Regions from separate parts of the Mycobacterium sp. ZZG genome, predicted to be linked through region 2. Evidence: predicted binding sites of a transcription regulator. Region 2 holds the regulator's gene; the other holds the start of a gene.
The links. The regulator LexA, encoded in region 2, represses DNA repair genes until DNA is damaged. The targets are predictions, from matches to a motif close to CGAACANNTGTTCG.

Region 1 (16,216 bases), on a different contig from region 2:
TCCCTCGGCGAGCGCCAGCAGACCAGCGGTCAGTTCATCGTGATCCGCGGCGCGCACGACCGCGCGGTGGCGTCGCGGCCGTCGGGTACGCACCAGCTGGGCGGCCACCTGCGCGGGATCACACGGCTTTCGCCCCAGGTAGTCGAGGATGTCACGGGCGGCGACAGGCAGCAGCGCCTCGTCGTGAGCGCTGAGCGCGACGGCGATCCGCCCGTCGGGCAACCGGCCGGCCGGCATCACGCGGGCCAACCCTGCGCCGACTCGGGCACCGCGACGACGACGTGGGTGTTGGTGCCGCTCATCCCGAACGCCGACACCGCGCCCGTGCGCGTCCCGTCGACGGCACGCCACGGCGTCAGCTTGGTGGCCAACCGCAAACCCGTGCTCTGCCAATCGATCTCGCGGCTCGGGTCGTCGACGTGCAACGTGGCGGGGACGGCGGCGTGCTCGGCGGCCAACAGCACCTTGGCCAGGCCGAGCGCACCGGCGGCCGCCTGCGTGTGTCCCACGTTGGACTTGACCGAGCCGAGCAACGGGCCTCTCCCGGGCGTCCCGGCTCCGTACGTGGCGGCCAGCGAGGTGAGCTCGGTACGGTCCCCCAGCCGGGTTCCGGTGCCGTGGCCTTCCACCATGCCCACGCTGTCGACGTCGACACCGGCGGTGGCCAGAGCACGCCGGAACAGCCGGGTCTGGGCCTCGCGGCTGGGAGCGGTGAGCCCGACCGATCTGCCGTCGGAGTTCACGCAACTGGCCAGTACCTCGGCCACGATCCGGCGGCGGTCCCGCAGCGCGGCCGATCTCCGTTGCAGCACGAACATCCCGGCGCCTTCGGCCCACACCGTGCCGCTGGCGTGCGCGCTGTAGGGCCGGCAGTGCCCGTCGTCGGACAACGCGTGCTGTTTGGAGAATTCCACGAAGTAGCCCGGTGAACCCATCACGCACACCCCGCCGGCCAGGGCCAGGTCGCAGTCGCCGGACCGCAGCCCCTGCACGGCGATGTGCAGTGCGGACAGGGCCGACGAGCACGAGGTGTCGACGGTCATCGCCGGACCCGCCAGACCCAGGAGGTAGGCGATGCGGCCGGAGATGACTCCGAGCGAGGTTCCGGTGATCAGATGGCCGCTGTGGTGGGAGAACTCGTCCATCGCGGGCCCGTACCCCATGTCCGAGGCGCCGACGTAGCACCCGGCGTCGTGGCCGTCGAGGTCGTCGGGGTTGATTCCCGCGCTCTCCAGCGCGCGCCACGCGACGCGCAGCGCGACGCGCTGTTGCGGATCCATGGCAACGGCCTCCCGGCGCGAGATGCCGAAGAACTCGGGGTCGAAATGCCCTGCACCGCGCAGAAATCCGCCCAGATTGTGAATCGGTTTGAAGCCGTCCCGCCGCGAGCCGGCCAGCAGCGTCGGCAACGACCAGCCCCGGTCGGTCGGGAACGGGGTCAGCGCCTCCCGCTGTTCGGCGAGCAGGCTCCAGTAGTCGTCTGTGTCCTGCACACCGCCCGGCGCCTCGACCGCCATCCCGACGATGACGACGGGGTCATCGGTCATGTGCAGCTCACCAGCTCGGCGACCTCGTCCCGATGCTCGTCGAGGTAGAAGTGCCCGCCGTCGAACATCGTGAAGGTGTACGCGGCCGTGGTGTGAACCTCCCACTGCCGCAACAGGTTCTGTTCGACTCGATGATCGTCGTGGCCGCCGAGCACGTGGATGTCGGCGTCGATGCGCACGCCACGGCCGCAGGTGTAGCGGTTGAAAGCCTGGTAGTCCGCGCGCACCGCGGGCAGCAGCAGCTCGAGGAAGTCTTCGTCCTCCAGCAGTCGCGCGTCGGTGCCGCCGAGGTCGATGATGTCGGCCAGCATCTCCCGGTCGGTGGTGGGCACCGGTCGCGAACCTTCGACGGTCGACGGCGCCTGGCTCGCCGAGGCCCACAACTCGCGGACGGTGACGCCGCGCCGCGCAGCCAGTTGCGCGAACTCGAAGCCGACCAGAGCGCCCATGCAGTGCCCGAACAGCCGCACCTGCCCGAGCCGGGACCAGTCGGCGGCGCCCAGGACGTCCGCCGCCAGGTCGGTGATCGTCTCCGGCGCCGGATGGGCGAGCCGCTCGCCGCGCTGCGGATACTGCACGAGGTAGGTGTCGATGCCCCGGGCGGACAACGCCGACGCGAAACCGCGGTAGTCCGCCGCGGCGCCGCCCGCATGCGGAAACACGATCGTCGCGGTGCCGGTCTCCCCCGGGAACCTTTTGATCCACGGCGTGAGATCCAGCTGGTGGCGCTCGCCGATCATCGCCCGGAGTCCAGCGCGGAAAGCACCTCGGCACCGTCCATCCCGGAGATCTCCAGATAGAGCTCGGCTACTTCAGTCAGCCGCGTGCTGTCGTTCTCGCCGGCGATCAGCCTTGCCGCCAGTGCCGCGGCGGTGCGGGCCGCGAAGATGTCGGCGACCGCGACCGACGGGGTGTCGAGCCAGGTGCGGACGCGCGCGACCACCTGGGTCGCCAGCACGGAATCACCGCCCGAGGCGAAGAAGTCGTCGTCGGCGCCCACGGTGTCGCGCCCGAGGACCGACCCGATGAGCGCGCACAGCGCTGTCTCCAGCGAGGTGGCCGGCGCACGGAACCCGGCGCCGCCGTGCACCTCGGCTTCCCTGAGCCGACGCGTCACCGCTGCCCGGTCGATCTTGCCGCCGAGGGTGTAGGGGATTTCACCGGCGCCGACCACGATCTGCGGGATCATGTGCGGCGGAACGAGTTCGGCCATCGCCGCGGTGACCTTGGCCGGATCCGGCACGGCGTGGCCGGAGTCGGCGCTCACGAGTGCGGCGAGCATGTCCCGGCCGCCGTCGGCGGTCACGACGGCCGCCACCGCGGAGTCGACGCCCGGGACGCAGCGCAGAGCGGACTCCACCTCGCCGAGTTCGACACGGTAACCGCTGATCTTGATCCGGTGGTCGGCCCGGCCGACGAACTCGATGAGGCCGCCGGTTCGGTAGCGCACGAGATCGCCGGTGCGGTACCAGAGCGTGCCGTCATGGCGAACGAACCGCTCGGCGGTCAGATCGGGCCGCGCGCAATAGCCGCGGGCCACACCGCGGCCGCCGACCCAAAGTTCGCCGGGCACCCAGTCTGGGCAGTCCCGGCCGTCCGGTCCGACAACCCGGCAGGCGTTGTTGGGCAGCGGCACGCCGAGCGGAATGGACGCCCAGTCCGCCGGGATGTCGCCGACGACCTCGAAGATGGTGTTGTGCGTGGCCGTTTCGGTGGCACCGCCCAGGCCGGCGAACCGCATGTGCGGGGCCCGGTTCCGCAGCGCCCGCACCATGTCGGGTCGCACCCAGTCGCCGCCGGTGGGAACCACCCGCACCGAGGACAGGTCGCCGTCGACCTCCGAGAGCATCTCCAGCCAGCCCGGCATGAAGTGCAGAACGGTCACGCCATGCTCGGAGATGAGGCGGGCCCACGCGTCGGGATCGCGACGCTGGTCTTCGTCGACGACGACGATCGATCCCCCGGCCCGCAGCATGCCGAAGACGTCGAGTACGGACAGATCGCATTCCAGCGTCGACAGCGCCAGGCAGCGGTCGGCGGGGCCGATCTCGAAGTGGCCGTTGATGAACTCGACGGTGTTCATCGCCGCATCGTGGGTCATCTCGACACTCTTGGGTTCACCCGTCGAACCGGAGGTGAACAGGATGTAGGCCAGATCCGCCGGTTCGACGGCGGGCGGCGTGAACCCGGTTTCCCGGCGCCCCACCCGCAGGGCTTCCGTGATCGTCAAGGCCGGCAATGTGGTCGGCGGTTCGCCACCGCACACCAGCGCCATCCGCACCCGGCCGTTGGCCAGCATGCGGGCCGCGCGGTCGGCCGGATGATCCACGCCGACCGGCACATAGACCCCTCCGACGGCCGATATCGCGAGCAGCGCAATGACCTGTTCGTGGTTCTTGGGTCCCATCACCGCGACGGTGTCGCCGTGCCGGATGCCGGCGACGTGCAGCGCGGCCGCGACGGCGAGCACCTGTTCGCACAGTTGCCCGTAGGTGAGGTCGCCCGCTCTGGAGCACACCGCCGGCGCGTCGGGGTGGGTCTGGGCACGACGGAAGAAGCCGTCGTGCAGCACCTCCCCGCTCGGCGCGACGGAGACCGCGTTCACCCTGTCGCGCGCGGCCTGTTGTTCGGCCGTCACCGCGGCTACATCGACTGCTTCCCAGGCAGATTCGTCGGCGGCAAGGCGCGCGAGCTCGGCGACGTGATGGGCGAACATCGCGTCGGCCACACCGGGCCGAAACGCGTCCTCGCGTGTGTCCCAGTTGATCATCAGGCCTTCGGCCACGGGAGTGGCCTGCGCGTCGAGCAGCACCTGCGGCCCCTGCGAGATCGTCCACACCGGCTTGCCGAAGTGCTCGGTGACCTTGCCCGCGAACAGATCTCCGAGCCCCAGCGCACTGGTGTACACGATCGGGGCCAGCACGGGCGTGCCGTGGTGGCGGGTCAGGTCGCGCAGCACCGACAGACCCGAGTAGGAGGAATGGCGCGCCGTGGCGTGCAGCGTCTCCTGCAGCACTCGGCAGCGCGCGATCGGGGTGTCGGCGCAGGTGAGATCGACATCGAGCAGCAGCGACGACGTGAAGTCCCCGACGAGTTTGTCGACGTCGGGGTGGAACTGCTCGCGACCGAACATGGGCAGGTTGAGCAGGAAGCGCCGACTGGTCGACCACCGGGCCAGCGTGCCGGCGTAGGACGCGGCCACCGCCATCGCCGGCGTGATCCCCCGCCGTCGCGCAGCCGCGAAGAGAGCGTCCCGGGTGTCGACATCGAAGATGTGCCAGCGGCGCCGGGCGCGTTTCGGGTCGGCCTGTTCGGCGCGCGGCACCAGCGGCAGCGCGGGACCCTCCGGCAGCTCGGGCACGCGTTCGGCCCACCAGCGGCGGTCGTCCTCCGATTCCGCCGTCGTCGAGGTGAGCGCCGCGCGGTACTCGCGGTAGGTATAGCCGAGGTCGGGAAGGTTTCCGCCGCTGTAGAACTCGGCAAGATCAGCCATGAAGTTGCGGTAACTCACCGCGTCCGCGGCCTGCATGTCCATGTCGACGTGCAACCGGGACCGACCATCCGCGAGCAGCGACAGCGAGAGCTGCAGCACCTCGTCGTGCATCATCTGATGCGACTTCTCCTGCCGGATCTCTTCGAGACGTCGTTCGGCCGCCGGCACGTCGAGCGCGCGCAGGTCGTACACGGTGACGGGCAGACCGCGATCGCCGATGCGCTGGGTGCCGTCGGGCAGGATCTCGACGCGCAGCATCGGATGCCGTGCCGCGAGTTTGGCCGCCGCCTCGCGCAGCCGGTCCGGATCGACTCCGGCACCGTCGAATTCGACGTAGAGATGCGCGGCGACGCCACCGAGTTGCTGGTCGTCGTTGCGGCCCACCCACATCGCGTGCTGGATCGGCGCGAGCGGGAAGGTGTCGTCCATCGCGGGCTCCGCGGCCGGGGCCGTGTCCTGGCGGCCTCCGCCGGCGCCACCGGTCACCAACTCCGTCCACGCGGCCACGGTGGGATTCGCCGCCAGCGCCGCGAAACCGACGTCGATCCCCTGTCGGCGCCAGCGACCGGACAACGACATCATCCGGATCGAGTCCAGGCCGGACGCGATCAGATCGGCCTGCGGGTCGAGGTCAGCCGGGTTCACACCGAGCAGTTCGGCAACCTCGTCGCGGACAGACTGTGCAGTCGTCGACGCCAAACTCACCGAACCTCCTCGAACCACGCCGGATTAAGTGCAGGCTGCCCTAACTTAGTGGAGGCTACCTTATATTCGGGTCACCGAAAACTCCTACCCAGAGCGGCGATTTTGACTGATGAGCACCGGATTCTCGACCGAGCAGGGCGACAACCTCACGGACCTGGCGTACGGCTTCGTGCCGTTCCCCGAGGACAGAGCCGAGACCTACCGCAACGCCGGGTACTGGACGGGTCGGTCCCTGGACTCGATCCTGACCGACGCCGCGGCCTCGTGGCCCGACAAACCGGCGATCATCGACTCCGCCGAGAGCTATACGTTCGCCGAGCTCGACGCGATCGCCGACCGAGCCGCCGCCGGTTTGTCCGCTCTGGGCGTCCGTCCGGGCGACCGCGTGCTGCTGCAACTGCCGAATTCGTGCCAGTTCGCCGTCGCCCTGTTCGCCCTGTTGCGTGCCGGGGCGGTGCCGGTGATGTGCCTGACCGGCCATCGCACCGCCGAACTGGGTCACTTCGCGGAGGTCAGTGGCGCCGTCGCGATCATCGTCGGAGACCAGGCCGGCGGATTCGACTACCGGGGGATGGCCGCCGCCCTGGCCGCCGAACACCCGGCGTGGCGGCATGTGATCGTCGACGGCGCATCCGGACCGTTCGTCTCGTGGGCGGCGATCCGCGACCATGCCGGCCCACTGCTCGAGCGTCCGCGGATCGACCCCGGCCTGCCCGCGCTGCTGCTGGTCTCCGGCGGCACCACCGGCCTACCGAAACTCATCGCGCGCACCCACGACGACTACGTCTACAACGCCACCGCCTGCGCCCAGGCCTGCCAGATGAACGGGGACGACGCCTATCTGGTCGCGCTGCCCGCCGGACACAATTTTCCGCTGGCCTGCCCCGGCCTGCTCGGCTCGATGACGGTCGGCGCGCCGACGGTGTTTACCGCCGACCCCAGCCCCGAAAACGCGTTCGCGTTGATCGACAAGTACCGGATCACCGTCACCGGACTGGTCAACGCGCTGGCCAAGCTGTGGGCGCAGGCATGTGAGTGGGAGCCGGTACTGCCGAGTTCGCTGCGGTTCGTCCAGGTCGGCGGATCCCGCATGAGCCCGGAAGAGGCCCGATTCATCCTCGACCGGCTGACCCCTGGCATGTCGCAGATCTTCGGGATGGCCGAGGGGATGCTGAACTTCACCCGGCCCGGAGACCCGGAGGACGTCGTCGTCCACACCCAGGGCCGGCCGATGTCCCCACACGACGAGATGCGCGTCGTCGACGAGAACGGCGACGAGGTGGCACCCGGGGAGGAGGGCGAGCTACTGGTCCGCGGACCGTACACGCTCAACGGTTACTACCGGGCCGACGACGCCAACGCCCGCTCGTTCTCCCCGGACGGCTTCTACCGCACCGGCGACCGGGTTCGGATCTTCTCCGAGGGCGCACGCGCCGGGTACGTGGAGGTGACCGGCCGGGTCAAAGACGTGATCCACCGCGGTGGCGAGACAGTGTCGGCGACCGACCTCGAAGACCACCTGCACACCCACCCGGCGATCTACACGGCTGCCGCCGTGGCGCTCCCCGACGAGTATCTCGGCGAGAAGATCTGTGCGGCAGTGGTTTTCCTCGGTGCGCCGATCACGCTGGCCGAGCTGAACGCGTTTCTCGACGGGCGCGGTGCGTCCAAGCACGCACGCCCCGACGTGCTGACCCCGGTGCGATCGTTGCCGATGACGGCGGTGGGCAAGGTCGACAAGAAGCAGTTGGTCGCGCAGTTGACGTCCTGACACACACGTCGGCCCGGCATTTCTGGCCGTGCCAGGCCGCATCCGGCCGTGTCGTTCAGCGCGGGGCCCGCAGCGTCGCGTCCAAACTCGACATCAGCTGGGCGACGCGGCTCCTGCCGGCCGGCGCCGGAGGGTAACGACACAGGACGTCAATCAGCTCGGGCGTCGCACGCTGCCGCGCTCTCCGGATCGCGGAGATGGCAGCGTCAGGGTCGCCGCCGGCGTTGATCTCGGCTACCCGTGCGGCGTTCGCGGCGGCACGCAGAATGTGGCCCACCTGATGCGGTCGGGCGATGGGATGAAGATAGGCAGCGGATGCGGCGTCCCCTGCTGCCTGTGCGGCCAGGCGCGCCACCTCCTCGGATGCCTCCCGGCCCGCGCGGTGGGCTTCCAGCGAGGCGACGCGCTGCTGCTTCGTCCTGGGCGCGCCATGAACGAAGCGCCAGGCGGCAGCGATGGCGTTCCTCGGCCTGCAGTCGCGGGGATCGGCGTCCTCGAACATCGGCAGGAGCTCTTCGGCGGTCTCGGCGACGAAGCGAGCCACGCTACGCAATTCGCTCATCGACAGTTCGAAGTCGCCCGATGCCACGCCCGCGCCTTCCCCCACTTGCTACTTGTGACGTCCCGTCACCAGGACAATGCCACGTGGCGGTCCGTGGAACGGCTTTTCGTCGCCGATGATCACGGTTGCCGTAAGCGGCGCAAGAATCCTCCATGGATCTCTTTTTCGCACCCTGCCGGGACGTTTTTTGTCGGTGGTTCGCACTAGTGTTCGATATATGGAGCTGGTGTCCGAGGCAGTGGGGGCGATCGCTGAGCAGGTCGCCATCCTGTCGAAAGCCGCCGAGGAGCTGACCCATCGTGAGTTGGTCGGGCTGCTGGCCGAGCTGACCACGGTGCTGCGCACCGTGCCGGCCCTCGAGCACAAGGTGTTGGCCCGGTTGATCGACGAGACCGAACCCCACCGACTCGGGGAATCGTCGTGGAAGGGCGTGCTGACCACCGCGCTGCGGGTCAGTGGCGCCGAAGCGGGACGGCGGCTGCGACGGGCCAAAATGCTGGGGCCGCGGCGGGCGATGACGGGCCAGCCTCTTGCGCCGCTGTGGGAAGCCACCGCTGCCGCCCAGGCCCAGGGCCTGTTGGACGAAGAGCACATCACGGTGATCGCGAAGTTTCACCAGAAGCTACCCGCCTGGGTGGATGTGGACACCCGCGCCGCCGCCGATGCCCACCTGGCCGGCCTGGGCTCGGGTCTAGGCCCTGAGGAGCTCGATGCGGCCGCGGGGCGGTTGTTGATGATGATCGATCAGGACGGCCCCGAACCCACCGACGACGAGGTGGCCCGGAAACGGTGGGTGAGGATCGGCAAGCAGCAGCGTGACGGATTCAGCACAATCTCGGGCTACCTCGACGCCGAAACCCGCGCCTACCTGGAGGCCACCCTGGCCAAAGAAGCCGCCCCCGGGGCCAACATGCCCGACCCGCAGCCGGGCGAGGAGCCGGCCGAGGGGCCCGGCGAGGACGAGCCGGGCGGGGCCGGGGCGGGCCCGGAGACGGGTCGGGATACCCGCACCGAAGGGCAGCGCAATCACGACGGCCTCAAAGCCCTGCTGCGCCGCACCCTGGAATCCGGGACACTCGGCAGCCATAACGGGTTACCAGTGACCGTGATCGTCTCGACCAGCTTGCAGGAGCTGGAAAAGGGGGCCGGGGTGGCGGTCACCGGCGGCGGCTCGCTGCTGCCGATGCCCGATCTGATCCACATGGCCGCCCAGGCCCACCACTATCTGTACGTCTTTGACGAGCACACCGGTCAAAGCCTGTATCTGGGTCGGGCCAAACGGTTCGCCAACGCCGCCCAGCGGATCGTCCTGCACGGCCGTGATCGTGGCTGCACCCGGCCCGGCTGCACCGTGCCGGGGTACTGGTGTCAGGTCCACCACGCGGTCGCGGACTGGAAGAACGACGGCCAGACCGACATCGACGACCTCACCTTCGCCTGCGGGCCGCACAACCGGATGATCGAAACCACCGGCTGGACCACCACCAAAAACGCCGAGAACCAGACCGAATGGCACCCACCACCAGGGCTCGATACAGGCCGGCACCGCACGCAGCTGATCAATGGCTACCACCACCCCGAACGCCACCTACTCCCCGAAGACGACCAGGGACCGTAGCGCTCACCGAGGCAGGAGCCGAGCCTTGGTGCGACGGGATGATCTCGCTGCCGAAAGATCAGGCGACGTCGGCTTTTTCGGTGTGCGGCGCGAGCAGCTCGACGATCCGGTCGATCACAGCCGCTGCCGTCGGGTGCTCCCAGAGCAGTGTCGGAGGCAGCGACAGACCCGTGCGTTTCTCCAGCGCCCGCCGCAGCGCAACGGTCATGATCGAGTCGACACCGGCCTCCACCAACGGAACCCGTAGATCCACATCGGTGTCAGGCAGCCCGAGTTCAACGGCCACCGCTTCGACGACCTGCTCTGCCACCCACTCGCCCAGATCGGCTTCGCCGGGCCCGACCGGTACGGCATCACGTGTTTCCGCGACCCCGGTCGGTGCGACATCGGCCAGGATCGGCACCGCGGCGGCCTCGGGAAGCAGGGGTAGCACAACCACATTCGGGTCGTCGCCCCGCATGGCCGAATCCAGCGCCCGCATCGCGTCGTCGGCGCCGACAGTCCCCATACCGAGCGCTTCGAGCTGTGCTGCGACGAATCCCGACGTCGATCCCATACCCAGACCGCGCCACGCCGTCCACGCGACGCTGACCGTGTTGTCCCCGAGGCTGCGGCGATGTCTGGCCATAGCGTCCAGGAACGCGTTGGCGCACGCATACGCACCCTGCCCGGGGAAGCCGGCCAGGTAGCCGCACGACGAGTACAGCACCATCCAGTCCAACTGCTCGGGCGGGAACAACTCGTGCAACGCCAGAGTGCCCGACACCTTCGGGCGCATCGCGGTCCGCAAATCATCTGCAGACGTATTCAGCAGCAGCGCACCGGCTTCCACACCGGCCGCATGGACCACGCCCCGTACGGGCGGCAGGTCGGCCAGCACCGCACGCAGCTGATCGACGGCGCCCGAAGCCCCGATGTCGATCGAGGCGACGTGCACGGACACGCCGCGCTCCTCCAGCGCGGACACCGCGCGAACCGCTTCCGTCGGCGTCTTGGCCCACATTCTGCGATGCGGCATCCCTGAGCGCGACAACAACACCAGCCGGCGTGCGCCGAGGTCGGCGAGGCGTTGCGCGACCCGCAGCCCCAACGCCCCGGTGCCGCCGGTCACCAGATATGTTCCGCCGGGCGTGCACGTCATCGGCGCTCCGCCGGGCATGGACGTCTTCGGTGCACCGTTGGCCCGCGCATGCGTCAGTCGGGCGGTCAACGCGACACCATCGCGGACCACCACGACGCCGTGGCCGGGCAGCGACGCCAGCACACCGAGCGGCACCTTCCCGTCGGCGAGGTCGAGTACGCCGCCCCACAGATGCGGATGTTCGGCCGCGGCAACGCGCGACATGCCCCACAACGGTGCGTGCACCAGGTTGGTACCCTCGTGCACGTTTCGGGTGAGAACCCACAGACGCGCCTGAGAACCGTTGCCGTTGAGTCGTTTCACGGTGTCGAGCACCTGCTCGGCCGCAGCCTCCGGCGAATCTGCTCGCGGCAGCAGCAGCACCACCGAGCGCGGGCCGGCGTCGCCGGGCACCTGCTCGACGCTGTCGTAGACGCGATGCGCAACCCCGGCGTCATTGAGGGACCGCAGCACCGCGTCGCATTCGGAGCCCACGACGGCGACCTCAGCCGGTCGGTCGCCGACGTCGAACGCGGTTTCGTGCCATGCGATGTGGTGCAGCATCCGGGACGTGTCCGCACCCCCGGCGTTTTCCAGCTCCTCGAACGTCATCGCCGTCAGCGACGCACGCACCGCTCCCGACTCGTCGGCGATCGCGACGTCGGTCGTGGTGCCCTCCCGTCGACGCACATGCAGCAGGGCCACGGCCGGTGGCTCGCCACAGACGTGGACGCGGTCGATGCGTGCCGGCATCCGCAGCCGGGGCGGGCCGTCGAATACCGTGGATGCCGCCGACGTCGCCGCGTCCAGCAGCGCAGCCCAGGAACGCGGCGCCGAGCCGTCTGAGGTGGCGCTCACACGCACGAGCAGTTCGCCTGCACCACAGCGCATCTCGTGCACCTGCCAGTCGAAGCCCATCGCCGCCACACCGAGTGTCCCGAGCGTGTCGACGACGTGGCCGGGCGGCAGCTGCTCGGAACAGCGGTCCCAGGTGGCGGTGTGGATGCCGCCGCTCATCAACTCGTTGAGCTCGCCGGCGAAGTCCTCGTCGGTCGCCACGACGGCGCTGCTGTGGGTGAGCCATCCGGACTCGTCGCCGCTGTCGTCGTCGGTGAGTCGCGAGGAGATCCGCAGCGAGCGGTCCTGGAGCACCACCTGGATGTCGCGGGCCCGCCCCGGCGGCACGGGGGTGCGCAGCCGCACGTCGGTGAGGCCCGATCCCGCCGCGGTCAGGAAGGTGTTCAACAGCACGGCGGCGGGGATGATCTCGGTGTTCTGTACCGGATGGTCACCGGGGTAGGGCCGGTTGTCCATGTCGAGCCGGGTCTGCCACACCCGAGCAGGCACCTCCCCGGTCACGTCGACGGCGCCGCCGAGCAGCGTGTGGGACGCGGGATCGTGCAGCGCCCGGGTATTGGGCGGCGGAGTCGGAGTGCGCCAGAACCGGCGGTGCTGCCACTGCGTGCCCGGAAGGTCGGCCCACCGCATGGCCGGCGTGAACCCGTGCGCGATCGGTGCTCCGTGGCAGTACAGCGCGCCGACCGCGGCGCCGACGGCCTGCCGCTCGGGGTGATCACGCCGCATCATCGGCACCACGGCGTGGTCGTCCATGCCCAGGCTGGTCAGTGTCTCGACGATCGAGTGGGCGACCACCGGATGGGCCGACACCTCGAGGAACAGACGGTGCCCGTCCTGGCCGGCCGCCTGCACGGCTTCTGCGAAGCGCACCCGCCCGCGCAGGTTGGCCACCCAATAATCCGGATCACGCGCCGCATCCGAGCGGGGGTCCGGCAGCGCCGTCGTGTACAGCGGCACCCGGGCCCGGTCCGGCTCGGGCAGCGTCGCGACCAGTCGCGCGAGCTCACCGGTGAGAGCGTCCATCGCCGGGCTGTGGAACGCCACGTCGGTGTTGACTCGGCGCACCGTCATCCCTTCGGCCGTCCACGCCTCGACGATCTCGTCCACCGCGGCCACCGTCCCGGAGATCACGGTGGTCTCCGTCGACGCGCTGATCGCCGCAACCACATCGGTGCGTCTCGCCAGCCGGCGGTCGGCTTCACCGAAAGGCAAGCGCACCAACGCCATTGCGCCCTGCCCCGCGACCGCCCGGAATCCCCGGGCGCGGTAGCACGCGATCGACGCGCCGTGTGCCAGGCCGAACACCCCGGCGACGACACACGCCGCCACCTCACCCACCGAATGGCCGATCACCGCGGCCGGTTCGACCCCGCGCTTGCGCAGCAGCGCCGCGAGCCCGACCTGCATCGCGAACGTGAGCGCCTGCACCCGCGCGGTGTCCCCCAGCACTCCGGTGGTCAGCGCCTCGCGCGCGGAGAAGCCGAGTTCCCGGCCGAACACCCGGTCGACCTCGTCGACTGTCGCTGCGAAAACCGGTTCGGTGGCGATCAACTCGCGGCCCATGCCGGCCCAGTGCGATCCGTGCCCGGAGAACACCCACACCGCACCGTCCTGCGCATTGGGCACGACCGATCCCGTCACGACCCGCGGATCCCGCTGCTGGGCGGCCAGCGCATCCAGTGCGTCGACGGGCGCGTGCACGTCCTCGGTGAGCACCGCAGCCCTGACTTGTTCGTGGGCTCGACGGGTCCACAACGTGGCGGCCACTTCGTCGGTCGGGATCTGCGCGGTGCGCAGGTGCTCTGCCAGGGCTCCTGCCTGGGCGTGCAGACGCGGCTCCGAGCGCGCTGACAGCGGGATGAACTCCGCTGTGCCGCCGCTGGTTTCGCCGTCGGCAGCGGCGGGCGCCTCTTCGAGCAGGACGTGTGCGATGGTGCCGCCATAGCCGTAGCTGCACACCGCGGCGCGCCGCGGCTCGGGCCCCCGTGGCCACGGTTCGGCTTCGATGGGCACCCGCAATCCGCTGCTGCCCCAGTCGACGGCGGTGGTGAGCGTACGGACCCCTGCGGTGGGCGGCAGTTCTTCGTGGTGCAGCGCCAGCGTCGCCTTGATCAACCCGACGACGCCGGCCCCGCCCTCGAGGTGTCCGGTGTTGGGTTTGACCGAACCGATTGCGCATGGACGCTCACCCCGGCCTCGGCCGTAGACGGCCGACAGTGCCGAGATCTCGACGGGATCGCCGGTGGGCGTGCCGGTCCCGTGCGCCTCCAGGTAGTCGACACTGGCGGGGTCGATGCCGGCGGCGCGGCAGGCGAGCCGGAACAGGTCCGCCTGGGCCTGCCCGTTGGGCGACATGATGCCGACGGTCCTGCCGTCCTGGGCGACCGCGCCGCCGCGCACCACCGCGAGCACCCGGTCGCCGTCGCGGACGGCGTCGGACAGTCGCTTGAGCACGACCACCGCGGCGCCCTCGCCGCGGCCGTAACCGTCGGCGGAGTAGTCGAAGGTCTTGCAGCGTCCGTCGGGTGCGGTGGCGCCGGCGACGTCGAGCACCCGCGTCAGGCCGGGACCGATGAGGGCGCTCACCCCACCGGCGAGCGCCAGCGAGGTCTCCCCGTCGCGCAGTAGCTGGCAGGCCTGATGCACCGCCACCAGCGACGCCGCGCACGCCGCATCGAGCGCGACGCTGGGCCCGCGCAGATCCAGCAGATGGGACACCCGGTTGGCCACCCCGCACAGCGATGTGCCGATCCCGGTCCACGCCTCGATACCGGCGATGTCTTCCATCAGCAGCTTGCCGTAGTCGTCGGAGTTGACACCCATCAGCACCGCGGTGTCGCTGCCCGCCAGCGAACGCGGTGGGATGCCGGCATGTTCGAGCGCCTCCCATGACACCTCGAGGGCCAGACGTTGCTGCGGATCCATCAGCTCGGCTTCGCGCGGCGAGACGCCGAAAAACTCGGCGTCGAAGCCGGGGAGGTCGTCGAGGAAGGTCCCCCATCGCGTGGTCTCCCTCAGCAGCGCGGCGTTGCGCGGGTCGCGGTGCAGATAGGGCTCCCAGCGTTCGGCAGGCACCTCGGTGACCTTGCTGCCTCCTGCGAGCAGGAACGACCAGAAGTCCCGCGCCGTGGTGATGTCACCCGCAAGCCGGCAGCCGATGCCGACCACGGCGATCGGCGCGGGTGCAGCGGTCCCGTTCGGCGCCGCGGCCGGACTGGGGGCATAGGTGTGGGTAGCCTGCCCTAACCCTGGCGTCGACATGCCGGACATCCTGGCACAGCAGGTTTGCTCCCAGGGAGGTACCCGGACGTTTCGAGGCGATTCCCGGGGCGGGCTCGATCACCGATGCGGTGGTGGCTGCGCTCCCGGGTCCTCGGGATCGACCTCGACCGCGTACGACGTGATCGTCGTGATCTGCTCGCCGGCGAACTCGTAAACCGCGCAGCTGGCCACCGCGGTCACGCCGTCGGGCCTCACGTAGCGGGCGATGGTGTCGACGGCGACGACGTCACCACCGGCGGCCGTGACGCGGCGGTCGAACTCCACCGCCGTGCCCTTCAGGCTCTCCAGGGTGTCCTGGCAGGTGCGCCGGACCGCGTCGGCGCCTTCGAGCACCATGCCGCCGACGATCGTCCACCTGACGTCCCGGGCCAGGTGCTTGAGCGCGTGCTCGAAACGGTGCTCGGAGAACGCACGGGCCACCGCGGCGGAGTCGAAAGCCATGCGCACGACCGTAGCGGCCCGGGCAGTCGGCACGGTATGACTGGAGCTATGAAACTGTCCGGCGTCGGCCTGTGGAGTTCGCAACTGCGGTACGGAAATCCGGACGAGGCGGCCGAAGCCGCCGCCGAGCTCGACGAGCTCGGTTTCACGGCCCTGTGGATCCCCGACGTCGGTGGACCGGTGTTCGACTCGGTGGAGAATCTGCTGTCGGCCACCCAGAAGACGGTCATCGCCACCGGCATCCTGAACCTCTGGATGCACGAACCCGCCGAGGTCGCGGACCGCTACGCCACGCTCACCGAGGCCCACGGCGAGCGGTTCCTGCTCGGCATCGGTGTCAGCCACGCACCGCTGATCGACTCGAAAGAGCCGGGCCGGTACCGCAAGCCGCTGGCCGCCACCAAGGCCTTCCTCGACGGCATCGACGCCTCGCCGCGGCCGGTGCCGACGGCCAACCGGGTGCTGGCCGCGCTCGGCCCGAAGATGCTGCAGCTCTCTGCGACGCGTGCCGGCGGCGCGCACCCCTACCTGACCACGCCCGAGCACACCCGGCAGGCCCGCGGGGTGCTGGGCGCCGGGCCGATGCTGTTGCCCGAGCAGACCGTGATGCTGACCGAGGACCGCGACCAGGCCCGCGAGGTGGGCACCCAGTGGCTCACGTCGTACCTGGCGCTGCCGAACTACGCGAACAACCTGCTGCGGCTCGGCTTCACCGAGGAGGACCTGACCTCGGTGAGTGACCGGGTGTTCGACGCGCTGATCGCCTGGGGTGACGAGGACGCGGTGCGCCGGCGGGTGCGGGAGCATATGGATGCCGGC
Region 2 (16,216 bases):
CCGCGCTGTGCGACCGCAGGCAGGGTCTCGGCGCCGACGGGGTGCTGCGCGTGACTACTGCCGGGGCCGCGCATGCGGCCGGGGTGTTCGACCGGCTGCCCGAGGGGGTGGCCGCGGGCGACTGGTACATGGACTACCGCAACGCCGACGGCTCGATCGCCCAGATGTGCGGCAACGGGGTGCGGGTCTTCGCGCACTACCTGCGTGCCAGCGGCCTGGAGTCGCGCGACGAGTTCGTCGTCGGCTCGCTGGCAGGGCCGCGGCCGGTGGTGCTGCACGGCCACACCGAGACCACCGCCGATGTCACCGTCGAGATGGGCAAGGCCAACCGGCTGGGCACCGGCACGGCGATCGTCGGCGGCCGGACTTTCACCGGGCTGGCCGTGGACGTCGGGAATCCACACCTGGCCTGCGTAGACGAGACGCTGACCAGCGCTGAGCTGGCCGCGCTGGATGTCGCCGCACCCGTGGGCTTCGATCCCGCACAGTTCCCGGACGGGGTCAACATCGAGGTGCTCACCGCGCCGGCCGGGGGGACGGTGTCGATGCGGGTGCACGAGCGCGGCGTGGGGGAGACGCGCTCCTGCGGCACCGGCACCGTCGCGGCCGCGGTCGCGGCCCTGGCCCACCGGGGCGATCAGACCGGGTCGCTGACCGTGCGCATCCCCGGTGGCGAGGTGACGGTCACCGTCACCGAGGCGAACAGCTACCTGCGCGGGCCGTCGGTGCTGGTCGCGAACGGTGAGCTGGCCGACCGGTGGTGGGCGGCCCAGCAATGACTCCGGTGCTGACGGGAATTGCCATGCCGGCGGGCACGTTAATTGGGGTGCATGAAAAGTGATGTTCGTGCGAATCTTGATTCGCTTATGACCTATCCCGAATTCCCCAACGACAATCCCAGCGTCGGCGAGCTGGCCCTCGAGGACCGCACCGCGCTGCGGCGGGTGGCCGGGCTGTCCACCGAGCTGACCGACGTCTCCGAGGTCGAATACCGGCAGCTGCGCCTGGAGCGCGTCGTGCTCGTCGGTGTGTGGACCGAGGGCAGCGCCGCCGACGCCGACGCCAGCCTGGCCGAACTGGCCGCCCTGGCCGAAACCGCCGGCTCCGAGGTCCTCGAAGGCCTGATCCAGCGGCGCGACAAACCGGACCCGTCGACCTACATCGGCTCCGGCAAGGCCGCCGAACTGCGCGAGCTCGTGGTGGCCACCGGCGCCGACACCGTGATCTGCGACGGCGAACTGAGCCCCGCGCAGCTCAACGCGCTGGAGAAGGTCGTCAAGGTCAAGGTCATCGACCGCACCGCGCTGATCCTCGATATCTTCGCTCAGCACGCCACCAGCCGGGAAGGCAAGGCGCAGGTGTCGCTGGCGCAGATGGAGTACATGCTGCCGCGCCTGCGAGGCTGGGGTGAGTCGATGTCCCGGCAGGCCGGCGGCCGCGCCGGCGGCGCCGGCGGCGGCGTCGGCACCCGCGGTCCCGGCGAGACCAAGATCGAGACCGATCGACGGCGCATCCGGGAACGAATGTCCAAGCTTCGCCGCGAGATTCGCGAGATGAAACAGGTCCGCGACACCCAGCGCGGGCGCCGGGTGGCCAACGACGTGCCATCGGTGGCCATCGTCGGCTATACCAATGCCGGTAAGTCCAGCCTGCTCAATGCCCTCACCGGTGCCGGTGTGCTGGTCGAGAACGCGCTCTTCGCCACCCTCGAACCCACCACCCGCCGCGGGGAACTCGCCGACGGACGCGAGTTCGTGCTGACCGACACCGTCGGGTTCGTCCGGCATCTGCCGACCCAACTGGTCGAGGCGTTCCGGTCCACGCTGGAAGAGGTCGCCGACGCCGACCTGTTGCTGCACGTCGTGGACGGTTCCGACGTCAACCCGCTGGCACAGATCAACGCGGTGCGGCAGGTGGTCAACGACGTCGTCGCCGAGACCGATGCGCCGGCCCCGCCGGAACTGTTGGTGGTCAACAAGATCGACGCCGCCGAAGGCCTGACCCTGGCGCAGCTGCGCCGGGCGCTGCCGGGCGCGGTGTTCGTGTCCGCCCACACCGGTGACGGTCTGGACCGACTGCAGGCCCGGATGGCCGAGATGATCGCGCCGCGCGACACCGTGGTCGACGTCACAATCCCTTACGACCGCGGCGATCTGGTCAACCGGGTGCACGCCGAGGGGCGCGTCGACGCCGTCGAGCACAGCGAAAGCGGGACCAGGATGAAGGCGCGCGTGCCGATCGCGCTTGCCGCCGGATTGGCCCCGTACGCAACCTACTGACCACCACGAATGCGCTGAGTCGGACGCCGTCGGTTACGATCGTTGCGACGTCGGCTGCGGACCACCGGAGCAGGTGCCCGTTTCACACAGCGCCGACGACCATCTCCACCAGACATTGTTGTGGCGACTTCGCCACGGTGTGCGCACTCCGCCTGACGGTCCCCGTCGCGGCTGCCGGGCACACGCTGCCCGACAACGCCGAAACGACAGGAAGACCTTCACGATGACCATGCAGTCCTTTGCCGATCTCGGCGTGCCCGCGGCCCTGGTGAGCTCGCTGGCCGCCCGCGGTATCGCCGAGCCGTTCCCGATCCAGGCGGCCACGCTGCCCGACTCGCTCTCCGGGCGTGACGTGCTGGGCCGCGGAAAGACCGGCAGCGGAAAGACTCTCGCGTTCTCGCTGCCGCTGGTGGCGCGACTTACCGGCCGCCGCAGCCAGCCCTCGCGCCCGACCGGCCTGGTGCTGGCGCCGACCCGAGAACTGGCCACCCAGATCACCGCCACGCTGGAGCCGCTGGCGGCCGCATCCGGGCTGCGCGTGACCACGATCTACGGTGGTGTCGCGCAGAGCCGCCAGGTCTCCGCGCTGCGCTCCGGCGTCGACATCGTGGTGGCCTGCCCGGGGCGTCTGGAAGATCTGATGCGGCAGAAGCTGATCAGCCTCGATGCGGTCTCGACCACCGTGATCGACGAGGCTGACCACATGGCCGATCTCGGCTTCCTGCCCGGCGTCACCCGCATCCTCGCGGCCACCCCGGCCGGCGGACAGCGGCTGCTGTTCTCGGCCACCCTGGACAACGGCGTCGACAAGCTGGTCCGGCGCTTCCTGGCCGACCCGGTGCTGCACTCGGTCGACGAAGCCGCCGAGGTGCCCGCCCAGATGACCCACCACGTGTTCCATGTCGGCGGCGTGCAGGAGAAGCGGGAGCTGGTGCACCGGCTGGCATCGGGCACCGGCCGGCGAATCCTGTTCATGCGCACCAAGCATCAAGCGCGCAAACTGGCCAAGCAGCTCACCGAGTCCGGCGTGCCGTCGGTGGACCTGCACGGCAATCTGTCCCAGCCGGCCCGCGAGCGCAACCTGGCCGCGTTCTCCAGTGGAGACGCGCGCGTCCTGGTGGCCACCGACATCGCCGCTCGCGGTGTGCATGTCGACGGCGTCGAGCTCGTCGTGCATGTCGACCCGCCGATGGAACACAAGGCCTACCTGCACCGCTCCGGGCGCACCGCACGCGCGGGCAGCGACGGTGACGTGGTCACGGTTGTGCTCCCTGAGCAGCGCAAGGACACCCAGCAACTGCTGCGCCGCGCCGGGATCACGGTGCGTCCGCGCGACGTCGACGCCGACTCGGCAGAGGTGCACGCCCTGGTCGGTGAGATCGCACCGCTGCGGATTCCCGGCCCTGCGCCCGCGGCGAAACCCGCTGCCCGCAAGCAGGAACACCGCGGCGCTGACCCGCGCCGGGGTGGACCGTCGCGTAGCGGTCGCGGGCCGCGGCGGCGCGGGCCGCGCCAGGGCGCTCAGCGCACGGCGAACACCGGCGGCTGATGCGCGCACACCGGCGGAGCTACGCCGGTGTACTTCTCGATCTGCACCAGCACATGCGCCCCCGTGCATCCACGCGCCAGTGCTGAGGTGCCGACGTCCTCGGTGAGCATGTTCGGGTTGCCGTGCACGCACATCGAGTCCGGGTCGGCCGGGTCGGCCGGATCGAACCACGCACCGGTGGACAGTTGCACCACCTGCGGACGGACCCGCTCGTCGAGCACCGCCCCCGCCAGGCAGGCACCGCGGTCGTTGAACACACGCACCACGTCTCCGTCGGTGACGCCGCGCGCCGCGGCGTCTGTCGGGTGCATCCGGACCGGCTCCCGGCCCGCGACTTTCGAGGCCTGGCTGACCGCCCCGCCGTCGAGCTGCCCGTGCAGCCGGCCGGCTGGCTGGTTGGCGAGCAGGTGCAGGGGATACCGCGTGGCACGCGGACTGCCGAGCCACTCGGACGGTTCGAACCATGCCGGATGGCCGATGCAGTCGTCATAGCCGAATCCGTCGATGTCGGCAGAGAAGATCTCGATCCGTCCGCTGGGGGTGGCCAACCGGTGGGCCACCGGGTCGGCGCGGAAGTCGGCGAGCAGGGTCAGTCCGTCTTCGGTGGGCAACCGCAGCCGGCCTGCCCGCCAGAACTCCTCGAACGGGGGGACCTCGAAATTCAATGTCCACGACCACTTCTCGTACAGATGGCGCAGCCACTGCCGCGAGGTGCGGCCCTCGGTGAAGGTCTCCCCGACGCCGAGTCGGTGCGCCAGCGCGGCGAAAGTGTCGTAGTCGTCCCGGGATTGCGCGTAGGGCGCGGTGAGCCTCGGCATGGCCATCAGCACCGGGTCGTTGCGTGAGCCGGAGAAGTCGTCGCGTTCGGCGAACGTCGTTGACGGCACCACGATGTCGGCGTGCTTGGCCATCGGTGTCCAGTACGGTTCGTGCACCACGACGGTGTCCGGCCGGTGGAGCGCGCGACGCAGCCGGGGCAGATTCTGGTGATGGTGGAACGGATTGCCCCCGGCCCAGTAGACCAGTCTGATATCCGGGTAGCGCAGGCGCAGCCCGTTGTAGTCGAACGGTGCGCCGGGGTGGAGCAGCATGTCGCTGACGGCGGCCACCGGGATGAACGTCGTCACCGGATTGACGCCTTGAGGCAGGCGCGGCAGCCCGCAGCGCAGCGGGGCCAGGCCCGGTTCGTTCATCGACCCGTAGCCGTGGCCGAATCCTCCCCCGGGAAGCCCGATCTGGCCCAGCATCGCGGCCAGTGTCAATCCCATCCAGGGCGCCTGCTCACCGTGGCGGGTGCGTTGCAGCGACCAGCTCACCGTCACGATGGTGCGGTTGGCCGCCATCCGGCGGGCCAGAGCGGTCAGGTCGCCGGCGTCCAGCCCGCAGATCGGTGCGGCCCACTGCGGCGATTTCGGTATCCCGTCGTCGGTGCCGAGCAGATAGCGCTCGAACCGGTCGTACCCGGTGCAGTAGGCGGACAGAAACTCGCGGTCGGCCAGGCCCTCGGTGGCCAGCACGTGGGCCAGTGCCAGCATGATCGCGACGTCGGTACCCGGAACCGGTGCGTACCACTGGCATTCGCCGTCGACGTCGTCACGCAACGGCGAGAACGACACGAGGCGCCCGCCGCGGTCCCGGAACCGGTTCAGTGCCTCGCGGGCCGGGTGTTCGGTGGTGCCGCCGTGATTGACGCCGGTGTTCTTCAGCGCTATCCCGCCGAAACACACCAGCAGATCGGTGTGTTCGACGATGACGTCCCACTGGCTGGAGCGCTTGAACAGGTCGTCGTGGGTGCCGACCACGCGGGGCATGATCACCCCCGTCGCTCCCAGGCTGTAGGAGTGGCGTGAAAAGGTGTATCCGCCAATGCAGTTCAGGAATCGATGAACCTGGCTCTGGGCGTGATGAAAGCGCCCGGCGCTGGACCAGCCGTAGGAACCGCCATAGATCGCCTCATTGCTGTGGGTGTCGACGATCCGGCGCAGTTCATCGGCCAGACGCTCGGTGAGCTCCTCCCATGACACCGCGACGAACTCGTCGGCGCCGCGGCGCGAACTCGGACCGGGTCCGTTGTCGAGCCATCCGCGCCGTATCGCCGGGGCGGTGACTCGGGAGGCGTGCCGGATCGAGCCCGGCAGGTTGCCCAGGGCCGGTGAAGGATCGCGGTCACCGGGAAGCGGTGCCACCGATGCGATGTCGCCGTCGGCCACGGTGGCCCGGAATGCTCCCCAATGAGTGAGGCTGGTCTGAGCTGCGGCCACGGCCATGAGTCTAGGCCGCGCCGCGCGGCCAGCAGGTCCGACCAACCATCCGGTTGGATGGGGTACCTTGGCGGCAACTGTCCGCACCGACCCCGACGGAGACGTTGTCATGGGCGCACCCGAAGCCACGCCAGTCATCGCCTACCAGCGCACGCTGTTCGAGCCCGAACACGAAATGTTCAGGGAGTCGTTCCGCACCTTCCTCGAACGGCACGTCGCGCCACAGCACGAGGAGTGGGAGAAGAACAAGCTCGTCGACCGGGACGTGTGGCTGGAGGCGGGCAAGCAGGGCTTCCTCGGTATGGCGGTGCCCGAGGAGTACGGCGGCGGCGGCGTCGACGACTTCCGCTACAACACGATCATCACCGAGGAGATCACCGCGGGCCGCTACAGCGGTCTGGGCTTCAGCCTGCACAACGACGTGGTGGCGCCGTATCTGATCAGACTTGCCACCGAGGAGCAGAAGCAGCGGTGGCTGCCGAAGTTCTGCAGCGGCGAGTTCATCTCTGCCATCGCCATGACCGAACCGGGTACCGGCAGCGATCTGCAGGGCATCAAGACCCGCGCGGTCAAAGACGGTGATCATTACATCCTCAACGGCGCCAAGACGTTCATCACCAACGGAATTCACTCCGATCTGGTCATCGTGGTGGCCCAGACCGACCCGGACAAGGGTGCCCTGGGTTTTTCGCTGCTCGTGGTCGAGCGCGGGATGGAGGGTTTCGAGCGCGGCCGCAAACTCGACAAGATCGGCCTGGATGCACAGGACACCGCGGAGTTGTCGTTCACCGACGTCAAGGTGCCCGCGGAGAACCTGCTCGGCGAGGAGGGGCAGGGCTTCATCTACCTGATGCAGAACCTGCCGCAGGAACGGATCAGCATCGCGATCATGGCGGCCGCCGCGATGGAGGCCGTGCTCGGCGTGACGCTGCAGTACGCCAAGGAGCGCAAGGCATTCGGCAAGCCGATCGGCAGCCAGCAGAACAGCCGTTTCCTCCTTGCCGAGCTTTCCACCGAAGCCACCGTGGTGCGCATGATGGTCGACGAGTTCATCAAGCTGCATCTGGAGGACAAGCTCACCGTCGAGCAGGCCGCGATGGCCAAGTGGTACTCCACCGAGAAGCAGGTCCACCTGATCGACCGCTGCCTGCAGCTGCACGGCGGCTACGGCTACATGCGTGAGTACGACGTGGCCCGCGCGTACCTGGACGCCCGCGTGCAGACGATCTACGGCGGTACCACCGAGATCATGAAGGAGATCATCGGACGCAGTCTGGGCGTCTGACGGGGGCCGGATCGGCGACAGCGCGCAGCTGACGGGCATATTCTTGGCCTGGATTCGGCGAGGTGACTTGGTTATCGACGTCCACTGAAGCAGAGTGAACGCACGCGGTAACTTTCTCAGAATTTTGCGTGGAGCTTGCACGAGGACCAGTCGCCGACCGCGGGGAGGAAGAATGAGCCGGCAGCCGATGCTGCGCCTACGTTTGGTCGGTCGTCTGACGGTCGGGCTGCTGGGGGTCGCCACCGCGCTCCTGCTGGCCCCGTCCGCGGCGGCGCAACCCGAGGCCGAAGCAAACGATGCGATCACCGCGGCCTGGCAGGCCGGCGGTGGCGACACAGGGCCGTTGGGTCCGAAATCGGGTGACGTGTATCCGGCCGGTGACGGCTTCGCTCAGAACTTCGCGGCGGGCAAGATGTTCTTCACCCCGGCCACCGGTGCGCACTTCATGCAGGGTGCCATCCTGGAGAAATACGAGTCGCTGGGTGGGCCTGCCGACAGCGACCTGGGATTCCCGACCATCGACGAAGGCCCGGGTCGCGCACCCGAGAGCCGCAACAGCACGTTCAGTGCGTCGGACAAACCGGTGATCTTCTGGACGCCGGCAACCGGCGCGAGGGTGGTCCGCGGACCGATCAACGCCGCGTGGGACAGGCTCGGCGGTTCCTCCGGCGTGCTCGGCGTGCCCTCCGAGGACGAGACCTACAACGGTTCCGTAGTGAGTCAGAAGTTCACCGGTGGCGAGCTGTCGTATGACTCCAGCGCCAAGAAGTTCACCACGGTGCCGCCCGAGCTGGCCGGCCAGCTCGGCGACCTCGTCATTGCCGACGACCCGGTCGCGGCGATCAACGCCGCACGCCGCGCCGCGGGCGGCGCCCTCGGCCCGCTCGGAGCTGCCGAGGGTGAGCCGTACCAGATCGGCTCCGACGGTATGGGCCAGGACTTCGTCAACGGCAAGATCTTCTACAGCCCGCAGACCGGAGCCAACGTCGTCACCGGCCAGGTGCTGGAGAAGTACGAGAGCGTCGGCGGTCCAGAAGGTGATCTGGGTTTCCCGATCACCAGCGAGCAGAACGGCGGACTGGCGCCGGCGAGTCGCATCAGCGCCTTCGCCGCGGACGACAAGCCGGTGATCTTCTGGACGCCCGACCACGGCGCGGTGATCGTGCGCGGCGCCATGAACGCGGCGTGGAACAAGCTCGGCGGTGCGACCGGGGAGCTTGGCGCGCCGGTCGCCGATCAGACGCAGACCGGTGATGTGATCACCCAGCGGTTCGCCGGTGGCGCGATCTCGTGGGATACCACAACGCAGAAGTTCAGCACCGAACCCGCCGGTCTGGCTCCGCAACTGGTCGGTCTGGAGGTGCCCGGCGCCCAGGCCCCGCAGGCACCGCCGCCGACATCGCAGCCCTCGGAGAACAGCGAGAGCTCCGGGCTGAAGTGGACCTGGTGGTGGCTGCTGGCCATCGTCCCGCTTGTGCTGTTGGCCGCTCTGGTCGGCTTCGCGGTGCTGCGCACCCGTGGTCGTCGCCGCGACGACGACCTGCTCGGCCGTCTGGGCGCCCCGGACGGCCACGCCTATGAGCCGGTACCGTCGGGTGCCGGCGCGCAGGCCCACGAGGACGGCCGGGAGGACGAACTGTTCGGGGACCGGTACGCCCGCGAGGGTCTGGGATCGCTGGGCTCGGCGGCGCCGGCGTCGAGCGAGGATTTCCGGTCGGACGTGCAGGGCTTCTGGGGGGCGCAACCCGGCGAAGATCAGAACGAGCACGGGCCGGCCGCCGACTCCGGCGACGCGCAGGAGGATCCCGACGCCGTCGACACCGCGCCGACACGGGTGCTGACACCCGAGGCCGAAGCACCCTCGCACGATGTGGTCGACGGCGGCCGTGGCGACGCGCACGACATCGTGGCCGAGCAGACAGAGTTGGACGCCGACCGCGAGCCGCTCATCGCGTCGGTCGGTGAGCCGGTCATCGCACCTGCCGACGAACCTGTCAACGTCGCCGCGGCACCACCGGCGCGCGATCCCATGGCCGACACCGGACGTCACGCGCGCATCGACGTCGACGAGCCGCTGCCGCTGGGCACCGCACTGCACATGCCCTTCGACGACCCGGGCGAGATCCCCGAGGGCTATCCGATCAAGGCCGACACCAAATCTGGCCTGTACTGGACGCCGGACAGCGGCGACTATCACGACGCCCCCGTCGAGATCTGGTTCGCCACGGAGGAGATCGCGCTCACGAACGGCTTCGTACGCGGCGAGTAGGCCGTCCGACCGGTCAGACCTTGCGGATGACCGTCACGACCTTGCCGAGCACCACGGCGTCGTTGCCCGGGATCGGGTCGAAGGCTGGATTGTGCGGCATCAGCCAGACCTGACCGCGGGTGCGTTTGAACGTCTTGACGGTGGCTTCGCCGTCGATCATCGCCGCCACGATGTCGCCGTTGTCGGCGACGTTCTGCTGTCTGACCACGACCCAGTCGCCATCGCAGATCGCCGCGTCGATCATGGACTCTCCGACAACCTTGAGCAGGAACAGCGAACCCTCGCCGACCAGCTCACGGGGCAGTGGGAAGACGTCCTCGACGGCCTCCTCGGCCAGGATCGGTCCACCGGCGGCGATGCGGCCGAGCACAGGCACGAACGTGGGTTCGGGTAGCGAATCCGAACCGGCGACGTCCGTCCCGACGACCGGTGTGGCGTTGTCGTCGGCCCCGCGGACGTCGACCGCCCGCGGCCGGTTGGGATCGCGGCGCAGATACCCCTTGCGCTCCAGCGTGCGCAACTGGTGGGCCACCGACGACGTGGACGTCAATCCGACCGCGTCACCGATCTCCCGGATGCTGGGAGGGTAGCCGCGGGTGGTCACGGACGCACGGATGACTTCGAGGATCGTTTGCTGACGCTCGGTCAGACCCGAATCGCGGCCGCGGCCGCCGGTGCTGTCATTGCTGTCGTCGCTCATGTGCCCGAATGTAGCCCGGTCACGGCCGATAATCAAACATGTGTTCGAGGCGTGTCGCATGCCGGCGGCCGAGGCCGGGATCCCGCGGAGGCTCTCCGGTGATGCCCTGGAGGCAACGACCCGGACGTGTCGGTGCCTTCGGTTAGCGTTCGCAACAGTTCGATCACGCGTTCTATTCATCGAACAGATGATCGACTATCGTTCGAACACAAGAGCGAAACACTTCTCGGATCGAAAGGCGAACTGATGACCATTCTCGACGACCGCGCGACATGGAACGAGTTCGAGCGGGCACCGCGCCTGCAGGTGACCGCGGGCCGGGTCCGGCCGGCGCGGCCGGGCCGGCGGTCTCCGTCCCGACGGCCCGGCGCTGCGCCGGTGCGACACCGGGGGACCGGCGTGCTGATGTCGCGTGCGCCGCACCGGCGCCGCCCGGTCACGCCGGCTACCACCGTATTGCTGGCGCTGGTCGCCGGCGCGATCACGCTGTGGCTGGGCCTGGTCGGGCAGTTCGGCAGTCTGGCCGCCGGCACGGCCGAGGTCCCCGGACGGCTCGCCGTGGTGCAGGTGCACAGTGGCGAGTCCCTGCACCAGGTCGCGCAGCGCGTCGCTCCCGGCGTCCCGGTCGCCGACGTGGTCGATCGGATCCGGGAGCTCAACAAACTCGAGTCGGCGGCGTTGGCCGCAGGTCAGACCCTGATCGCACCCGTCGTCTGATCGCACCCGTCGTCTGATCGCAGCCGGGATCTGATCGCCCGTGCTGCCCGAGCTCTGTGAGGACGGGGCCCGATGAGATACACCCCATGGGGTCCGGCCATGAGCCGCCCGTGTTCCACGCAGGTACGCTCAATGGCGTTCGAAGCGATTGACTGTCGGAGCGGCGAAGGAGCGGTGATGCACTGTCCTTTCTGCCGGCACCCCGATTCCCGGGTCGTCGATTCCCGAGAGACCGATGAGGGTCAGGCGATCCGCAGGCGCCGGTCGTGCCCCGAGTGTGGACGCAGGTTCACCACGGTGGAGACGGCGGTACTCGCTGTGGTCAAACGCAGTGGCGTGACCGAGCCGTTCAGTCGCGAGAAGGTCATCCGCGGGGTGCGGCGGTCGTGCCAGGGCCGGCAGGTCGACGACGACGCGCTGAATCATCTTGCTCAGCAGGTGGAGGACGCGGTCCGGGCCACCGGCTCGCCGGAGGTGCCCAGCCATGAGGTGGGCTTGGCGATCCTGGGTCCGCTCCGAGAGCTCGACGAAGTGGCCTACCTGAGATTCGCCTCGGTGTACCGCTCGTTCTCGTCAGCCGAGGATTTCGAGCGCGAGATACAGGCGCTGCGTGCCCATCGGAAGGTCACGGCCCAGAGCTGAGGCGTCACTCCAGTTGGCGCTGTCCATCGTCGACCACCCGGCCGGCGACCTGCACCCAGCCTTCGGGGCTCCATTTCGTCTCGATGATCGACCCCTCGCCCTGGACGATCGTCAGGTCTCGGCTCAGATGCTCGGTGATGCGCACCGCAGCCGCGCCGGTCGCCTCATCCTCGCGAATCCCCAGGTACGGCGCGAACATGCGCGAGCGGATGGTGCCTGCGGCCTCGTCCAGCCACGTCCACAGGTAGTGCTCGGACTCGTCGGCGTAGTCGTCGGGATCGGCGGCCGCGAGCTCTTCGAGCGAGGCCACGTCGTGGATCGAGAACACCGGAGCCCATTGCGCGCGAGCACTAGCCGAGGTCAGGTCGTGGCCGTAGCTGACCTGGACGATCCCTGCCGGTACCTGGAGTGTCTTTATCGGCATGCCGCGGTCTCTCAGCCACCACGACGCACCCACTATCGGATGCCCGGCGAACGGCAATTCGGTGGTGGGGGTGTGGATGTGGGCTTGGGCGCTGTGGGTGCCCTCTCGCGGAAGCGAGACGAAAATCGTTTCGCTGTATCCCAATTCGGTGGCGATGCGTTGCCGGTCGGCCGGGTCCACGGTAGCGGCGTCGACCACACCGAGCGGGTTCCCGAAATGTCCGTCCTTGTCGGTGAAAACGCGCAGCACTGTCACTTCGATGGCCATGAGCCCGATGCTACGTGCTCGGCGACGCCGACCGGTCAGGTTGCCGAGCGTTCGTCGCCACCCATCGCGTCGAGCACCGCCACCCGGGTGTCGACCGGGCCGGAGATGGTGCCCTCCTCGACGCCGGTGCGGAGCAGGCTGCGCAGATACTCCTGGTCGTACACGGCCGGTTCGGTGGTGTCGATGAACTTCTCGACGAGCTCGACGAAGCGGTCCGGGTCGTCGTGAAACGGGAAGTGGCCTGAGCCGCGGAAGATCTCGAGCCGGGAACCCGGCATGGCGGCGTGCGCCAGCTCCGCGTGACTGACGGGGATGACGGCATCGAGGTCACCCCAGATCAATTGCACGGGAACCGATTGCGTCAGATAACAGCGGTCGAGCATCGTGACCACCTGGCCGCGCCAGTCCACCACCGCCCTCAGCGTGCGGGCGAAGGCCGATGAGGCGGTCGGTTCGGGCAGGTCGGCCAGGATGCGCAGCATGTGGGGAATGTCGCGCCCCACCCCCGTGGATCCGAGTACCGTCCCGCTGACGCGGCCCAGCGCCTGGAGCACGGGCAGCGCCAGCGGAAGACGTAACAGGGACAGCGCTTCGCTGCCCATCGGCATCGAGGCGATGCGCAGCGCGATGTTGACGTCTTTGGTCACGCCGCCGGCGCCGACCAGTATCAGACGGTTGACCAACTGCGGAAACTGGTAGGCGAACTGCATCGCCACCCCGCCGCCGAGGGAGTGCCCGATCACCGTGACGCTGTCGATGTCGAGCACGGAGAGCAGGTCGCGCATGCCGTTGGCATAGGCCGCGACCGAATAGTCGGCCCGTGGCTTGTCCGACTTGCCGTGCCCCAGGAGATCGGGGGCGATCACGGTGAACCGTTGCGCCAGTTGGGTCTGCACGGTGCTCCATGTGGTGGAGTTGTCGCCGATACCGTGGATCAACAGGATCGCCGGTCCGGAACCGGCTACTCGAAAGGCCCGCCGGTAGCCGTGGATCGTGCAGAACTTCAGCGTCGGGGTGATCTCACGCACCGGGCGCAGGTGGGGCTTGCGGTCGGTCATGTAGCCCACTTCGTTGTCGGGACGGCTGGCAGCAGGCGGAATTACAGGCCCTCCCGCGGGTCGTCCCTGTCCTTCCGCTTCTTCTCACCGGCCTGTTCAGCGAGGAACCGCTCGAACTCGGCACCGAGTTCCTCCCCGCTCGGCAGATCCTCGTCCCGCGCCAAGAGGGACCGGTTCTCCTGAGCGGCGACGAAGGCATCGTACTGTCGCTCCAGGGCCTCCACCACTTGAGCGACCTCGGCGCTCGCGGCGACCTGCTCGTTGATCTTGTCGAACACCTCCGCGGCGGCCTGGGTCAGCTTCGCGGTGGGAATCTGCAGCAAGCCGTTCCTTGCCACTTCGGAGATCAGGGTCTCGGCCGCCGACGGATAGTCGGTCTGTGCCAGGTAGTGCGGGACGTGCACCGTGAACCCGACCACCTCGTAGCCGTGCTGGGCCATCCGGTACTCCAACAGGTTGGAGGCACTTCCGGGCACTTGGACCTCGCCCACCCACGGCTGATGCTCGCCGATCAGTTCCTTGTCGTTGGAGTGCGCGGTCAGCGTCATCGGACGGGTGTGCGGAACCGCCATCGGGATGGAGCCCAGTCCGATCACCCTGCGCACCCCGAGTCGCTCGGACAGCAGTCGCACCGCGGTGATGAACCGTTCCCAGCGCAGATCGGGTTCCAGACCCGCGAGCAGCAGGAACGGGGTCCCGACGCTGTCGTGTAGCGCGTACAAATTCAGTTCCGGCTCGTCGTAATGGGCGAAGTGGTCGGTCTTGAACGTCATCAGCGGGCGGCGGGACCGGTAGTCGAGCAGTTCGTCGATGGCGAACGACGCCACCAGTTCGGTGTCGAGCGTGTCCTTGAGGTGCTGGACAGACAATCTGATCGCATGCCCGGCATCTGAAAACCCTTCCAGCGCATGGATCAGCACCGGACCGCGACCGTCGGGTGAGGACAGCTGCGGGGACGGGAACTCGAGCTCGTACATGCCGGTCTGCTCCGGCTGATACTGCTGGCCGGGGTCGTGCTCATCGTCAGCCATCTGCCTCGCCTCCTCGCCTCGGTGACCACAACGGGTGATGCGGGTGAACCGTGAACACCAAGTGTCTCGCACGTGTCCGGCGCCGCCGCGCGGGGCCACGTGACGTCACCCATTTGTTCGAGCGCGAACACGCCGACGTGACATTCCGGCACGGTGCCCGGCGATCTACCCCGGGTGTGGGTCGCGGAAACGCCGGTGACGTCCCTGTGAGGGAAGATCGGAGGAATGGTCGACGTGAAGTCCGCGCTGGTGGTCGCGGCAGCGGTGCTGCTCACCTCATGCTCGGCCCCGGAGTACCGGCCGTCCACCGGCGTACGGCCGTCGGCGGGACCGGTGTCGCCGGATCCGCGGGTGGGAGCGGTGTTCGTCGACGGTTCGGAGTTGCACACGTGCACGGGTTCAGTGCTGAGGTCACCCGCCGGTGATCTGATCCTGACCGCGGCGCACTGCTTGTCCGATGGTGACGACGCGGTTTTCGTCCCGGGCTACGGCGCGGGCCCCACTGCGCGCGACGGGTGGCAGATCGACGCGGTCTTCTTCGACACCCGTTGGTTGGACGGCCGTGACCCCGCCGCGGACTACGCGGTCGCACGGGTCAGCCGCGACGACGGCGTGCCGCTGGCGTCGGTGGCAGGCGACGGACTGGACGTCGGGGCAGCACCCGGCCCGGGGAAGGAGGTGACGGTCATCGGGTATCCGTCGGGTGCCGGTGGTCCGCAGGTCTGCCGGGCCCCGGCCGTGCCGGAACGGCAAGGTTTCCCGACCCTGCACTGCGATGGGGTGGTCAACGGTTTCTCCGGCGCCCCCTGGATCTCCGGGGGGACGGTGACCGGTCTGATCGGTGGTCTGGACGGCGGTGGATGCGCCGACGAGGTGTCGTTCTCTCCGCCCTTCGACCAGCGACTCGCGGAGCTCGTGGCACGCGCGCAGGCCGGGGGGCCCGGAGACGAGGTGTCCGCTCCGTTCGACGACGGCTGCCCTTAAGCGCGATTCATCCCCAGATCCGATTTCATCCACAGTTGCGTGCCGCCGGGACGTCTTCGCCCGATCGGCGTCGGGGCCGGTTGCGAGGTTGGCCACATGGCCTCAACACCTCGCCCCGATCCCTCGCTCGACCGTCCCGGTGCCCTCATCGCGGCACTGCCTGCCGTCCTCGGCTTCATCCCCGTGAAATCGCTCGTTCTGACCACCATCAGCGGCGGCGATTTGGGCGCCGTCCTCCGCGCCGACCTGGGGGAGCGACCGCCCGACCAGCTGTATCGGTTGGCCGAGCTGGCGGCGTCCTCGGGTGCCGACGCAGCGGTGGCGGTGATCGTCGACGCGGAGGGCGCGTGCTGCCCGATGTGCGCCGAGGGGTACCGCACGCTGTCCGAGGAACTCGGGAGTGAGCTCGACTTCCATGGTGTCGATTTGATCGCCACCCACGTCGTCTCCGAGATCGCCGCGGGTGCGCGGTGGTACTGCGCGGACGGCTGCGGCAACTCTGGTGTTGTCGAGGACCCGACTGCGTCACCGACAGCCGTGGCCGCGGTGCTCGACGGGCGCCGCCTCTATCGGCGCCGCGAGGAACTGGTCGCCGTGGTCGCGACGGCAGACCCCGCACGCGCCGCGACCCTCGGCCGCGCAATCGAACTCGCCGGCGCGCCGGAGCCATCCCGGCCGGGGGCGGAGGCCCGCGGTGACATCGAGCACGCGTTGGCGTGCGCTGAGCAGATCAAGGGTGATGGTCGGCTT

Region 1: the regulator LexA is predicted to act here: its motif matches at 8,174-8,187, upstream of ACXMYJ_RS10920 (HNH endonuclease signature motif containing protein).

Annotation. Positions count from the first base shown of each region.
Region 1 covers NZ_JBTBFV010000014.1:56,322-72,537, forward strand. The annotation lists gene mbtD (mycobactin polyketide synthase MbtD) at 1-237, opposite strand, end outside; gene ACXMYJ_RS10895 (beta-ketoacyl [acyl carrier protein] synthase domain-containing protein) at 237-1,547, opposite strand; gene ACXMYJ_RS10900 (thioesterase II family protein) at 1,544-2,287, opposite strand; gene ACXMYJ_RS10905 (non-ribosomal peptide synthetase) at 2,284-5,745, opposite strand; gene ACXMYJ_RS10910 ((2,3-dihydroxybenzoyl)adenylate synthase) at 5,855-7,516, shown strand; gene ACXMYJ_RS10915 (putative immunity protein) at 7,572-8,078, opposite strand; gene ACXMYJ_RS10920 (HNH endonuclease signature motif containing protein) at 8,296-9,696, shown strand; gene ACXMYJ_RS10925 (type I polyketide synthase) at 9,755-14,935, opposite strand; gene ACXMYJ_RS10930 (nuclear transport factor 2 family protein) at 15,014-15,397, opposite strand; gene ACXMYJ_RS10935 (LLM class F420-dependent oxidoreductase) at 15,446-16,216, shown strand, end outside.
Region 2 covers NZ_JBTBFV010000021.1:54,571-70,786, forward strand. The annotation lists gene dapF (diaminopimelate epimerase) at 1-779, shown strand, start outside; gene hflX (GTPase HflX) at 867-2,279, shown strand; gene ACXMYJ_RS14140 (DEAD/DEAH box helicase) at 2,503-3,828, shown strand; gene ACXMYJ_RS14145 (molybdopterin guanine dinucleotide-containing S/N-oxide reductase) at 3,801-6,095, opposite strand; gene ACXMYJ_RS14150 (acyl-CoA dehydrogenase family protein) at 6,199-7,374, shown strand; gene ACXMYJ_RS14155 (LGFP repeat-containing protein) at 7,547-9,643, shown strand; gene lexA (transcriptional repressor LexA) at 9,657-10,343, opposite strand; gene ACXMYJ_RS14165 (LysM peptidoglycan-binding domain-containing protein) at 10,590-11,060, shown strand; gene nrdR (transcriptional regulator NrdR) at 11,238-11,702, shown strand; gene ACXMYJ_RS14175 (PhzF family phenazine biosynthesis protein) at 11,707-12,393, opposite strand; gene ACXMYJ_RS14180 (alpha/beta fold hydrolase) at 12,429-13,451, opposite strand; gene ACXMYJ_RS14185 (proteasome assembly chaperone family protein) at 13,493-14,482, opposite strand; gene ACXMYJ_RS14190 (trypsin-like serine peptidase) at 14,708-15,466, shown strand; gene ACXMYJ_RS14195 (DUF4192 domain-containing protein) at 15,563-16,216, shown strand, end outside.